One region of the Streptococcus sp. 2018WUSS126 genome, then DNA from elsewhere that is predicted to be linked to it. Evidence: predicted binding sites of a transcription regulator. Region 1 holds the regulator's gene; the other holds the start of a gene.
What was found. The regulator Rex, encoded in region 1, represses fermentation and respiration genes when NADH is low (regulators of the CRP and FNR family bind a similar motif). The targets are predictions, from matches to a motif close to TTGTGAANTANTTCACAA.
Positions count from the first base shown of each region.

Region 1 (7,361 bases):
AGCGGTCTGAAAGCTTTGAATTTGAAAGAAGACGATGAACTCATCAATGTTTTCTTAACAAATGGTCAAGCAGACATTATTATGGGGACTAAGTTCGGTTATTCTGTACGTTTCACTGAAACAGATGTTCGTAATATGGGCCGTACAGCAACAGGTGTTCGTGGTATCAATTTACGCGAGGGAGACCAGTTAGTTGGCGCTACTATGATTTCTGATGACCAAGAAGTACTCGTATTGACGGAAAAAGGTTTTGGTAAACGTACACCAGCCAGTGAGTATCCAACCAAAGGTCGTGGTGGTAAGGGTATCAAGACTCTTAAAGTTGCTGATAAGAATGGCTCTCTAGCAGGTTTGACAACGGTATCTGGTGATGAAGATATTATGGTTATTACCGATACTGGCGTGATTATTCGTACAAGTGTTGCGAATATCTCTCAAACTGGTCGTTCAACCATGGGGGTAAAAGTGATGCGCTTGAATGATGAAGCGAAAATCATGACCTTTGCCTTGGTAGATGCTGCCGAAATTAAAGAAGAAAAGGAATAAATAATCATGTCAAAACGTGAGAAAAAGAAGAAGCGTAAAGGTTCTTTTTGGCGCAATTTTTTAACAGTTGTATTGATACTGATTTCCTTGGCATTGATATTTAATACCTCTATCCGTAATTTTATTATCGGCTGGAATACGAATAAATACCAGATTAGCAATGTTACGACAGAGGATATCGAAAAGAATAAACAGGCTGAGACAACATTTGATTTCGAACAGGTTCAGTCTATTTCTACAGAGGCTATTTTAGCAGCTCAGTGGGATGCACAACGCTTACCTGTAATTGGTGGAATTGCGGTTCCCGAGCTTGGTATCAACCTTCCTATTTTTAAAGGGGTCTTCAATACTTCGCTCATGTATGGAGCTGGTACCATGAAGGAAAACCAAGAGATGGGGAAAGGAAATTATGCGTTGGCCAGCCACCATATTTTTGGTGTAACTGGTGCGGCAGATGTTCTCTTTTCACCGCTTGATCGTGCTAAAAACGGCATGAAAATCTATATTACTGACAAGACCAATGTTTACACCTACGTTATTGATAGTGTGGAAATTGTTTCGCCTGAAAGTGTCTATGTCATTGATGATGTAGAAGGACGTACAGAAGTTACGTTAGTGACATGTACGGACTATTATGCTACGCAACGTATTGTTGTAAAAGGAGTTCTTGAATCAACAACTCCATATAATGAAACTGCAAAAGACATCTTAGATTCCTTCAATAAGAGTTATAATCAGTATGATTATGGACAATAAAACATCTATATATTAAGAATAAAGAAGTGGTATGAAACTGAGGAGATATTCTTTGGTTTTATATGGCTTCTTTTTTTGCAAGATTTTACGAATAGATAGGTGAGGAGGAAATTATGTATCAAATTGAATTTAAAGAAGAGGCCATTCTACCTAGAGAACGTTTAGTAGAAGTTGGAGCTGAGCGTCTCAGTAATCAGGAATTACTAGCAATTTTTATTAGAACTGGGACAAAAAAAGAACCTGTTTCTATTCTCTCCAATAAATTATTGAATCGTTTGGAGAGTTTAGCGGCTCTAAGAGAACTATCAATTGAAGAATTGCAAAGTTTGACTGGAATTGGGCGCGTCAAGGCGATTGAAATTAAGGCTATGATTGAACTTGGAAAGCGTATCAATCAATCAGAGCTACTCTTAAATGAGAGAATTTTGGGAAGTGAGAAGTTGGGACGTAAGATGATTCATGAAATCGGGCATAAGAAGCAGGAGCATCTAGTTGCACTTTATCTCAATACACAGAACCAGATTATCAGTCAAAAAACGATTTTTATTGGGAGTGTTAATCGTAGCATTGCAGAACCACGTGAAATTTTGCATTACGCAGTAAAATGTATGGCAACATCGATTATCATCGTTCATAACCACCCGTCGGGTTCAGTACAACCGAGTAGGAATGATTTGCTATTTACAGAGAATTTAAAAGAGTCCTGCGAAAAGCTAGGACTGGTATTATTAGATCATTTAATTGTTGGAAATAAGGATTACTATTCTTTTAGAGAAGAAAGTGAGTTATTTTAAAGTTTATTGACAATATAGTGGAAGAGGTCTTTTTCAATCTCACGTTTACCGTAGAGTAGTTCAGGATGCCATTGAACCCCTAAAAATTTAGTTGGGTAGGCTGAATGAACTGCTTCAATAATTTGTTGATTATCCGATAGTGCAATGATTTCTAAGTCAGGTGCTAAGTCTTTGATAGCCTGGCGGTGAAATGAGTTTACACTCGGATCGGACTTATATATGTCGTAAAGTGGACTATTTTGAGTCAATTGAACCGTTTGACTGACTTCTTGTCCGTCTATGTCTTGCCAATGTTCAGAAATTGATTGATGAAGGCTACCACCTTGAGCTACATTGTAGAGCTGTAGACCTCGGCAGATACCGAAGATAGGTTTCTGATTTTCTTGGGCAGCCCTTATGAGGGCTAATTCAAACTCGTCACGCTTTGGTAGATAATTATCGCTGTCAATAGTCCTTTCTTCGTGATAGTAACTTGGCTGGACATTTTGTCCTCCTGTTAGGATGAGTTTGTCAATAAGATGGATATAATATTTTGCCAAATCAGGCTCTGTAACAGGAAGGATGAGTGGGAGTCCGCCAGCATCTTCAATAGCTTGTACGAGGCAAGTCTGGGTATAAGAAAGCAGGGGTTCTGTATGATCCCCTGTTTTATATTCATTTCCAGAAATACCAATAACTGGTTTTTTCATTGCTTATCCTTTTCGCATAAAGTAGAGTAGTGTCTGTAATTCACTAGTCAAATCAACATACTGAACAACGACATCTTTTGGGACAGACAAGTTAACTGGCGAAAAGCTCAGAATCCCCTTAACACCAGCTTCAACAAGAATATCGGTCACTTCTTGCGCTTTGACGCTGGGTACCGTTAGAATGGCTGTCTGAGAGTTTGCTTCGCTGATACGTTCCTTGATTTCTGAGATTGCATGGATTGGGATATTTTCATCTGTCGTTCCAACAGCTGGATTATCATCTGCTTCAAAAGCCATGACTATTTTCATTTTATTTCGTTCGTGGAAGCGATAGTGTAGTAAGGCCCGCCCCATATTCCCGACTCCAACAAGCATAACATTGGTGATGGAGGTATCATTTAGAATATCCGCAAAGAAATCCATCAACTCTTTGACATTGTAGCCAAAGCCACGACGACCAAGCTCTCCAAAATAGGAAAAATCTCGGCGGACGGTAGCCGAATCGATTCCGATAGCTTCAGCAATTTCTTTTGAACTAGCTTTTTCAATATTTCCTGCATAGAAACGTTTAAAAATGCGATAGTAGAGGGATAGACGTTTGGCAGTTGCGCGTGGAATATCAGATTTTTTATCGTTTTTCACTTTAGACTCCTTTATTTCGATAGAATACGCTTTATCGATTATTTATATATTAAACAGTTCTTTATTCTATTCTAGTCCAAGTTTGTGAAAAAATCAACAGATTGATTTTAAAAAAAGATTAAACAGGAAACTGTCTAATCTAGTGTTTGTAAATAGCGATAGAGATCCCCGATTGTCCCTTTGTAATCCAGAGCTTGTCCGTCTTGTGTAATGCTGGTAACTGGATAATAGTCTGGGAGGGTTAAGCAACCGGAAAAAGCCAGAATGGCTGCATCTTTATTCTCAAATGTTTGGATACGTTCTTGCTTGTAAGCATCAAGATAGTGAATTTCAATCATACTAACCCTCTTTTGTAAAGATGTCACGGTCAATCAAGCTATCCATGAGGAAATAGAATTTTTCTTGAATAACCTTATTACTTTCTGGCTTAAAAATGTTTACCAGATGAAGACCAGACTTGTCGGTAATGTTAATTTTAAAACCAGTTAGGTCTTGATTGATAATAATTTTCAAGAGGAATCCTTGGTTTGAATTTGGAATTTCTTCCAGAAGACGTGTAAGCTGATAGTGGCCTGCTTTGGTTTGTTCAAAGGTGTTATCACGGAGTGTATATTTTTTGATAGCAGGGCTAATGTGATAAGTAAAATTACAATCTTTTAAGGTAACTGATTGTTGGAATGCCATTTTAACCTCCAAATATTTTCTTTAGTTCGATGATAAGAGTATCTATCTCTTCTTTTGTATTGATTTCAGATAGGCTGATACGAATGGATTCTTTCAGACGATGGGAGTCTTTTCCATACATAGCTTCTAAAACATGGCTATTTTGGACAACACCTGCCGTACATGCGGAACCGCTAGAAACAGCGATACCTGCCAAATCTAGTTGCATGAGTAGTTGTTCATTAAGTTTACCAGGAAAACCGATATTAAGGACATGAGGGAGATGAGGTCCAGCCTGATTGAGATAATAGTCTAAGCCAGACAATCCCTTGATAATATGTTGTTGCAGTTCACTGACATGCTTATGATGCGTATCTAAGGACTCATATTGTTCTGTTAGGGCAGTCGCCATAGCAGCAATAGCAGGGAGATTCTCAGTACCTGCTCGATGTTGCTGTTCCTGCTTTCCGCCGTGGATCAAGGAATCAAATTTATGAACTTTACTATACAGGAATCCCATCCCCTTTGGACCATGGAATTTATGGGCAGAGGCCGCGAGGAAGTCAATTCCGTAGTCAGAGGGAGAAATTGCAATTTTTCCAATTGCTTGGACAGCATCTACATGAAAGACGGCCTGATGATCGGCTAGGAGCTCTCCAATTTCCTTGATGGGAAGTAGCTGACCGGTCTCATTGTTAGCAAACATGACGCTGACTAAAATAGTATCTGGTCGAAGGGCATCCTGAATTTGTTGAGCGGTGATTACTTGATCGACTGGTTGGATATAGGTTACCTCGAACCCAAACCGCTCCTCTAGATATTGCATGGTATGGAGGACAGCATGGTGTTCGATAGCCGTAGTAATCAGGTGTTTTCCTTTGGATTGATGTGCAAGTACATAGCCTTGAATAGCTAAAGTATCAGCTTCGGAGCCTCCAGATGTGAAAATAATTTGTTCAGGAGAGGCGGAGAGAATCTGAGCAATCTCTTGACGACTTTGTCTAAGAGATTGATTGGCTTTTCGACCGCTTTGATGGATACTGGAGGGGTTTCCATAATTTTCTTGAGCCACTTCCATCATCCGTTGGAGTGCAGTAGGAGATAGAGCAGTGGTTGCTGCATTATCTAAATAAATCAAAGAGTTTACTCCTAGTTTTCTTTTTCAGGACTAGTAAATTTGAAAAGTGGGCTGAGTGGCTGATGTTCTTGGATGCGGTGGATGGCATCTGCAATCAAGTCACTAGCTGTTAGGAAGGCGATATTTTTAGGATGCTGTTCTTTGCTTGCAACAGAATCGGTAACTAATATTTCTTTGATTGGTGCTTCATCTAAGAGTTGGGCTGCAGTTCCCGCAAAGAGACCATGGCTGGCAACTGCATAAATTTCAGTAGCGCCACCTTCTTGGACAATTTTTGAAGCTTGTGAGAAAGTGCGACCTGTATTGAGAATATCGTCCACCAAAATAGCTTTTTTACCAGCAACATCACCAATAATATAGCCTTCAGAACGTTCAGAATCATCTTGAGCGTAGTCGATAATCGCAATCGGTGCATTTAGAAATTCAGCGATATTACGTGCGCGTTTGATACCAGAATTTTTAGGACTCACAATGACGACATCTTCTCCGCAGAGTCCTTTTTCCATGTAGTAAGCTGCAAAAAGTGGTTCTGTAAGGAGATTGTCTACTGGAATATCAAAGAAACCTTGAATTTGTGAAGCGTGCAAATCAAGAGTCAATACACGGTCGACACCAGCTTTAACCAGCATATTTGCAACTAATTTAGCTGTAATTGGTTCGCGTGGAGAAGCGGTACGGTCTTGACGAGCATAGCCGAAATAAGGGATGACCGCTGTAATGGTGTTGGCACTAGCACGTTTACAAGCATCGATCATAATCAATAATTCCCACAAGTGATTATTGACCGGATAGCTTGTTGATTGGATAATGTAGACGTCTACGCCACGTACAGATTCTTCAATGTTAATTTGAATCTCACCATCCGAAAACTGACGAGAAGACAGTTTTCCAAGAGGAATTCCAGCAGAATCAGCAATTTTTTCAGCAATATCACGGTTGCTATTGAGTGAGAATAATTTAATGTTATGTTCACCGAGTGGTTGTACCATTTTAAAGTAACTCCTTTTACACACTGAGCTTTTATGATGACATAAAAGTATTTTTTACAATAGATAGTTCTATTCTATCAAAAAAATGAGAAATTTTCAGTAGTGAAACTAAAAAATCAACCTTATTTGGCTGATTTTTTATAGTTATTTCATGTAGGCAGCTGTTCGTGCGACCTTACTACTAGCATATTTGAATTGAATTGATTTCTTCTTAAGGAATTCATCAAAAAGAATTTTCCCTGCATCTGCATCGGTCACTTCGACTTCTAATTCATAATCTTTTTGTCCCACATAATCATTTTCATCGAGAGCCATAAGACCTATAGATGTCTGTTTCTCATAGCGTTTTGTCGTGAGGCTTCCCCAGACAGCAAGTTTATCAAGTGGAATCTCTGTTGCAGAAATAATGTCAGAAATTTGTCCTGCTGGTAGTTGAAAATTTTCCAGTAAATGATGAGCAGTTTGGATGTCTAGAACTTGGTTATATTCTTGATTTCCGACTTCTTGTGGAATTTTTAAGGTTAGTTCTGCTGAGTCTTCAAATGTACGAATACGGAGTGAAAAGCGGTGATTCTTCATATCTAGGTCTGGGGTATCAATGTAGTGGTTTGTTTGAAGAATTGGGCTCACATCTGAAAAGTCAGTAAGCAGGCGTTTGTATTCGGATTTGGTCAGTAAGGTTTTATACTCAATTTCAAGGTGGTTTTTCATGCAGTAAACCCTTTCAATGTGTTATAATAGATTAGTCTTTGTGTTATTCTAATACAATTTAAAAGTTTTGACAAGAAAGGGGCCGTATGGACTTTAACTGGGAAGAATTTTTAGACCCCTATATTCAGACAGTTGGTGAATTGAAAATCAAACTGCGGGGGATTCGCAAGCAGTATCGCAAGGCTAATCGGCATTCTCCAATTGAGTTTGTCACAGGACGGGTAAAACCGATTGAATCCATTAAAGAAAAAATGGCCCTGCGACATATCAAATTGGAAAATCTTGCTCAAGATATGCAAGATATTGCCGGTCTTCGGATTATGGTTCAATTTGTGGACGACATTGAAGAAGTATTAGCTATTTTGCGGAAACGTAAGGATATGCAAATTGTGCATGAACGGGATTATATCAACAATATGAAAGCCTCTGGCTA
Region 1 is NZ_JAOTGB010000006.1:25,653-33,013, forward strand. Features, by position in the region: gene gyrA (DNA gyrase subunit A) at 1-546, shown strand, start outside; gene ODU34_RS03340 (class A sortase) at 553-1,302, shown strand; gene radC (DNA repair protein RadC) at 1,416-2,096, shown strand; gene ODU34_RS03350 (gamma-glutamyl-gamma-aminobutyrate hydrolase family protein) at 2,093-2,785, opposite strand; gene ODU34_RS03355 (redox-sensing transcriptional repressor Rex) at 2,789-3,427, opposite strand; gene ODU34_RS03360 (DUF4649 family protein) at 3,562-3,765, opposite strand; gene ODU34_RS03365 (DUF1831 domain-containing protein) at 3,767-4,111, opposite strand; gene ODU34_RS03370 (cysteine desulfurase family protein) at 4,113-5,228, opposite strand; gene ODU34_RS03375 (ribose-phosphate diphosphokinase) at 5,240-6,217, opposite strand; gene ODU34_RS03380 (CYTH domain-containing protein) at 6,362-6,928, opposite strand; gene ODU34_RS03385 (GTP pyrophosphokinase family protein) at 7,015-7,361, shown strand, end outside.

Region 2 (7,361 bases), on a different contig from region 1:
CTGAAGCCCAAACTTTTTTAGGTTTACCATCAATCAAAACAGTTACTTTTTGAAGGTTTGGTTTAACTGCGCGTTTAGTTTGGTTCATAGCGTGTGAACGGTTGTTACCTGATACAGTCTTACGACCAGTGAAATAACATACTTTAGCCATTGTATCTTCCTCCTCATTTGATCAAATATATCGGATGTGCTAGCACCACATACCATACTATTCTAACAGAAAAGATTGGACTTGGCAAGAATTATTTTCATTTTTATTTTTTTAAAGTATCTATACTCATAGGTAAATATTTTAATACTACAGTTTGCGCCCCATCCATAATTCTTCGTTCTCTAAGTTATTATGGTCATGAAAACTTTGGAGCGGTTTATATTTTAATTGTTCTCTGCTCACTTCTATCGTAGATTTCTTCATGGCGAAGAACTAGATCGAGCTTAATAAACTATATAATAAAAAGGATTCTCGAAAGAAAATCCTTTTTGGTTTAATCTAAGAAACTTATGCTTTGTTTGCTTGAAATCCGAGATTTCTTCGCAGTTACATTAAGCTTTGTTCGCTGAACCGAATACGTCGATACGCTCTTCAACAGATGCTTGGATAGCTTTCACGCCGTCTGCCAAGAATTTACGTGGATCAAAGAGTTTTTTCTTATCGTATTCTGCTTCGTTTGCTTCATAAGCCGCTGCAAACTTACGAGTTGCGTTTGCAAATGCGATTTGGCACTCAGTGTTTACGTTAACTTTAGCAACACCCAATTTGATTGCTTCTTGGATTTGTGCATCTGGAATACCTGAACCACCGTGCAATACGATTGGGAAACCTGGTACAGCTTCAGTCAATTTACGCAAGTGGTCAAGGTCAAGACCTTCCCAGTTTGCTGGGTATGGACCGTGGATGTTACCGATACCTGCTGCCAAGAAGTCGATACCAGTTGCAACCATTGCTACTGCGTCTTCGATTGGAGCCAATTCACCGCTACCTACGATACCATCTTCTTCACCACCGATAGTACCAACTTCAGCTTCAACTGAGATACCTTTAGCGTGTGCCAATTCTACAACTTCTTTTGCTTTTGCAAGGTTTTCTTCTACTGGAAGGTGTGAACCGTCAAACATGATAGAAGTGTAACCAACTTCGATACACTCAAGTGCATCTTCGTAGTGACCATGGTCAAGGTGAATAGCAACTGGAACTGTAATGTTCATTGATTCAATCAAGTTTGCAATCAAGTTACGAGCTACTTTGTAACCACCCATGTACTTAGCTGCACCCATAGAAGTTTGGATAAGAACTGGAGCTTGTTTTGCTTCTGCTGCACGCAAGATAGCTTGAGTCCACTCAAGGTTGTTTGTGTTAAATCCACCAACTGCATAACCGTTGTCACGCGCTGCTTGGACAAATTTTTCTGCTGAAACTAATGGCATTTCGATAGCCTCCTAATATTTTTTGAGGTTGCACCTCATACTTTTCTATTCTACCATTTTTATTTTGAAAATGCTAGTTGAAACCGTCTAGTTTTGAGAAAAGTTTCACATATCTTTTCATAAAAGCTATAACAATGCCCGTTTCGTATCATTCTTAGAATTTATGACCTAGCATATATCGTGCTCTGCACTTATCTAGACAAAACAAAAGGACTAGCCTTAGCTAGTCCACTATGCGGAGAGTGGGACTTGAACCCACACGACCTAAAGCGGTCACAGGATCCTTAGTCCTGCGCGTCTGCCAATTCCGCCATCCCCGCTTAACACAAGAACTAGTATATCATTAGAAACTAGCCTTGTCAACACTTTTTTGATTTTTTATTTTTTATTTTTACCTTTTTTGCCAAAACGTATTGATTTAGCTGATTCTTTTGCAATATTCTACTATAAATAATGCTTAAAACCATCTAGACAATGATGCCATATGGGAGTGGTATTTCGTATTTTCTTCTATAAATACTGACATCTTTTACGTTTCTTTATATAAAATATAAAAGAAGATTGAATAATACCAATCTTCTTCTATAATGATTACACTTATTTTTCATTCTCCATAGCCGCTGAAACAAAGGCTGTATACAGACCTTCAGGGCGATTAGGACGAGATTGTAGCTCTGGATGATATTGACAGGCAACGAAGAATTTATTTTCTGGAATTTCAACAATTTCTACCAAACGGTTGTCTGGTGACACGCCTGAAAAAACAAAACCTGCTTTTTCAAATTGTTCACGGAATTCATTGTTAAACTCATAACGATGACGATGGCGACGTTGTACAACTTCTTGATTATCATAAGCAGCTGCAGCCTTGGAGCCACGTTTGAGCTTGCTTGGATAAAGACCTAAACGGAGAGTTCCTCCTAAATCTTCCACTCCAATTTGATCACGCATGATGTCAATAATTGGATATTTGGTTTCTGGGTCTAATTCAAAGCTGTTAGCACCTTCTAAACCGAGAACATGACGAGCAAATTCTACACAGGTCAGCTGCATTCCCAAGCAGACCCCTAGCATTGGCACGTCATTCTCACGTGCATAACGAACAGCTTGTATTTTCCCCTCTGTGCCACGTTGTCCAAAGCCACCAGGAACGATAATTCCTTGTGCTTGTCCTAGACGTTCAGCTACGTTTTCTGCTGTCAAATCATTTGCATTGACCCAATCCAATTCGATAGCAGCATCATTTGCATATCCTGAGTGTTTTAGAGCTTCAACTACAGAAATATAGGCATCTTGTAATTCTACATACTTACCAACTAAAGCGATTTTTACTTTTTTCTGGAGATTAAGAACCTTGTTTACCATCGCTGTCCACTCTGTCATATCTGCTGGAGGTACGTCGAGCTTCAAGTGATCGCAAACAATTTGATCCATGTTCTGCGCTTGCATATTTAATGGGATTTGGTAAAGATGTTCGACATCCAAGGACTCAATGACCGCTTCTGGAGCGACATCACAGAATTGTGCCAGTTTATTTTTAATTCCTTGTCCAGCAGGCTGCTCTGTTCGAATTACCAACATGTTTGGCTGAATACCTAGACCACGCAACTCTTTTACAGAATGTTGTGTTGGCTTGGTTTTCATTTCGCCTGCTGCTTTGAGGTAAGGCAAGAGTGTTGTATGGATATACATAACATTGTCTGAACCGACATCTGCCTTCATCTGACGAAGCGCTTCAAGGAATGGCAAGCTTTCAATATCACCTACTGTACCACCCACTTCCGTGATGATGACATCTGCATCTGTAGTACGAGCTGCACGCTTGATTTTGTCTTTCAAAGCATCTGTAATGTGTGGAATAACTTGAACTGTCGCCCCTAAGTATTCCCCTTTACGCTCTTTACGGAGGACTTCGCTATAAATTTTACCTGTTGTAACATTTGAATATTTGTTCAGGTTAATGTCGATGAAACGCTCATAGTGCCCAAGGTCCAAGTCGGTTTCTGCACCGTCATCCGTCACAAAAACTTCACCGTGTTGATACGGACTCATTGTTCCTGGATCAATGTTGATGTATGGATCAAATTTTTGGATTGTTACCTTGAGACCTCGGTTCTTCAATAAACGACCTAGACTGGCTGCTACGATCCCTTTACCGATAGAGGAAACAACGCCACCTGTTACAAAAATATACTTTGTCATGCAAACTCCTTTTCTACGATTCAAGCTAATAGGAAGCAATTTGTGGGGATACTTCCTATTAACTTGAAGAAAAAACAAAAATAGCTCCCTATCGCTAGGGAGCTCCGACCTCAAAAGAGGTGCCCGATAATATCTTATCGTAATTTGGTAGTCTTGTCAAATTATTTTTAAGAATCTATGGGGATATAATTCTTATTCGTCGACGACCTCTTCATCTGAATACTCGTCGTCATCTTCACCTAAATCAACATCCTCTTCGTCCAATTCGTCATCTGGAATAATTTCGTTGATTTCCGAATCATAAGACTCAACTTCATCTTTTTCATCATCTGGATTTTCATCATCGTATTCTGATGATACACTACCTGGATAGTTGTCCTCATCTTCCGGATCATCATGTCCATAGTCAATCGCATCATCATCACCATCCATAAAGGCATTGACGCGTTTCTTCTTGCGTTTTGGTGCATCTTCATCATCTTCTTCAAGAGTGATCACTTCTTCGTCAATCTCATCGATTGCGTACCAAGAACGTAATCCCCATTTGTTTTCGCCAAGTGGAATGAAGCTTCCATCCACATTCAAATCAGAATAGAAGGTTGGGAGGGCTGCGCGAATCTCGCTGTTTGATTTTTCAAGGTAGTTTTGAATTTCATTGACCAAGTCGTTGAAATACATTTCGTTGTCACGTCCACGTTCTTCCAAAATAGCACGGGCTACTTCAATCATGGAAAGTTCGCTTTTTTCTTGTCCTGCAAATACGTTAAGTTCCAAGGCTGTTCTCCTTTTTTGTCTTTCCTTTCTATTTTACGCTAAAAAAGGCAAATAGTCAAAGATAATCTTTATCGTTTTTCTGTAAAAAAATACCTGCAGAGCTCAGCGCTACAGGTATTTTGTTTACTATACTTGTTCTTCTAAACTTGGAAGGGAGATGGTCCGTTTGACCCCATCCTTATCTACAAGTCGAACAACTTTACTTGTTGCATCATATTCGAAAGCTTCAAAAGAAACTTTGTAACGGTCTGAGAGCGTGACCAGACTTTGTTCAAAGGTTTTGAAGTCCATGCCAAACTCTTCTGCTCTTCGTTTTAATTCTTCTGTGAACTCGTCAATTTCCTCAGTTTCTTCAGAAATAATTTCTTCATCACTTTCTTCCGTCTCTGTTTCTTCTGTTGATTCAGATGGTGTACTTGGTGTAAATACTCCCCAGCCATCGTCTGAAACAGGGCGTTCTTGTGGATTAGTCATATAGTATTTAACCGTTGCTAGGAAATCTTCTAGACTATACCCTTCAGGACTTCTTGCACTGCCTTGGTCAAACCATTTAAAGGATACATAGTGATAGTGATCTTGATGCGGAATCACTAGAGTCCCGTTGCGCACTTCGGTCGCATAGCCAGCATTGTAGGTCAGTGCTTCGAAAGGAACGACTTTCTTCGCTTCAACTCGGTTGTAAATTTCCTCTGCTGTTTCTTTGGCAACTTGTGGCTGTTCTGGCGTTGTTGTCTCGCCTGCACTTGTTCCTGTTTCAGTTGGTGTAGGTGTTGACGGTGAACTAGAATTAGATTTCTCACGTTGAGCTACCATAGCCTCTGCTGGGATCAGCTCGCTTAAGTAATTCAAATCACTCTTGTTAATCCGACGGTAACCATCTGTAATCACACGTGGGATGCGATAGTTATCCGTACCTATTTTCACTTTTGGATCTAATAGGTCTGCTGGGTCAAAAATATAGCCGTCTTTTGTTGTATATTTTCCTGCTGCCTTAGCTTCTGCCAATTCTTCTGCTGAGTGAACAATTTGCCAATTTTTCAAACCTGCACGTTTCTCAATTGGTGTGACATTTTTCGCCAATTCTTCAGCGTCTCGTTTATCAAGAAGAGTTTGTACAGCTTCCAATTCTTCTTTAGATAAATCTTTCTTGGAAATTGAACGCAGAGAACCACCTGTCGCTCTTGGTAGACTGAACGCTTGACTAAAGACAAAACTTGCTGGATCTAGTACGTCTTCCGCCGAGAAGATATAGCCATCATTTGTTGCAAATTTCCCTTTTGCACGTGCATCCATGACTTCTTCTGCGGTGTGAATGATTTGCCAATTTTTCAAGCCTAAGCGGTTTGCTTTAGGTGTTGCATTTAGAATTGGGGGAACAAGATCCGTTGCTTCTCCATCACCATGTCCACTTGTAGTCCAAGCAGATGGACGAATTTCAGGATGTTGCATGATATAGCGGATCGTTGCAATTTGTTCCTTACTCAACCATGTGTAAGGTAGGACGTGGATGTGATCAATGTGTGGAATAATAAAGGATTGTCCAGTATCATAGGTCGCATTCGCTCCCTTCATCGGGATTTGATCCATACCGACCAACATGGCTGGCGTAAGATCTCCTTCTGCAAGCGGTGCAATATCAAAGATATACTGCTTATCTTTTTCTGCCAAGGTCAACTCAGCAAAAGAAATCTTCATCAAATCTAGTTCGTCACGACCATACGTATAAGTTTTTCCACCTACTTCCATTTCATAAACAACTTTTCCAGCCAATTTACGTTTAGCCGTTACTTGTTTGTATTCAAATGCAGGGCGGTTCTCTTCTTGAATTGGTTTTACAGGTTTTGAATCATTCCCTTGACTTGGTGTTGTGGGTTTAGCATCGTTTTCTACTTGTTCAGATGTTTTCGGTGGCACTTGTTTGCCCGCCTTCTCATTAACCCATTCCTCTACTTGCTTGATTTCAAAATCTTCGAGTTCGCCAAAACCAACATAATGGAAATGATCTCCATGACTAGCTATCAACCCTTGATCATCAACTGAGGTAATAGAGGATTTGCTAAAGATGTATCCATCACTTGTAAAATATGCCTTACCATCTAACCCTTTTCCATAAGCAGGAATTTGACGTCCCATATAGGAAACCACTTTCCCTGTTGACTGCTTCGGTTGTGTTGGTAATACTGGTTGTGTAGGCGATACCGGTTGCGTTGTAACCGTGCCGATTGGTGTTGCTGGACGATTTGGTTGTGTCGGTGTGTGTTGGGAGTGACTTGCTTGTGCACCAGAAGAAACACCTGCTCCATTTACACCAATCATTCGAGAAATCTTCTCTTCTAGAGGAGACATCTGGCTGTATGGGATAAAGTGATAATGGTCGCCGTGTGGAACGATGACACCTGCTGCAGTTTTCTTCGTAATCGTTCTTGGGTCAAATACCAATCCATCTGCTTCTACATGGCGTTGAGATAGCGGCGTTGCATCCAATTGAGCCAATAAACTAGCCAAATCCTGACCTTGCCCCGCACTAATTGTTGTCTGTTGAGCTCTATTGTTTCTATCGCCATATTGACTACCACTAGCCGAGCTCACACTTCCTTTTTGATTCCAGTAATCTTGAGCAGCCTTCAATTCGGCAGCTGATAAATCTTTTTTAGGAATAAAGTGGAAATGGTCGCCGTGCGGAACGATAAAACCATCTCCCGTGTCTTCAATAACATCTGTCGGATTAAAGACATAGCCATCGTCTGTTCTGTAGCGGCCGTCTTTACTATTTCCTGCTGCCTGATTCTTACTGTCAGCAGAAGAGATTCCTTTTTGCCGCTCCACTTCTTCTTTGCTACGAACATTTTTATGTTTGCTAGGGTCTTTTAGATAGAGATAGTATTTCCCATCAACTTTTATGACGTAGCCATCCTGGACTTCATTGATGATGTGACTATCTTGTAAAACATAGTTCGGGT
Region 2 is NZ_JAOTGB010000028.1:13,107-20,467, reverse strand. Features, by position in the region: gene rpmB (50S ribosomal protein L28) at 1-151, opposite strand, end outside; gene ODU34_RS09460 (class II fructose-bisphosphate aldolase) at 544-1,425, opposite strand; tRNA gene ODU34_RS09455 (tRNA-Leu) at 1,660-1,745, opposite strand; gene ODU34_RS09450 (CTP synthase) at 2,023-3,627, opposite strand; gene rpoE (DNA-directed RNA polymerase subunit delta) at 3,820-4,401, opposite strand; gene ODU34_RS09440 (pneumococcal-type histidine triad protein) at 4,528-7,361, opposite strand, start outside.
Region 2: a site for Rex is predicted at 1,519-1,536, ahead of ODU34_RS09460 (class II fructose-bisphosphate aldolase). Genes of this name have one in related genera too.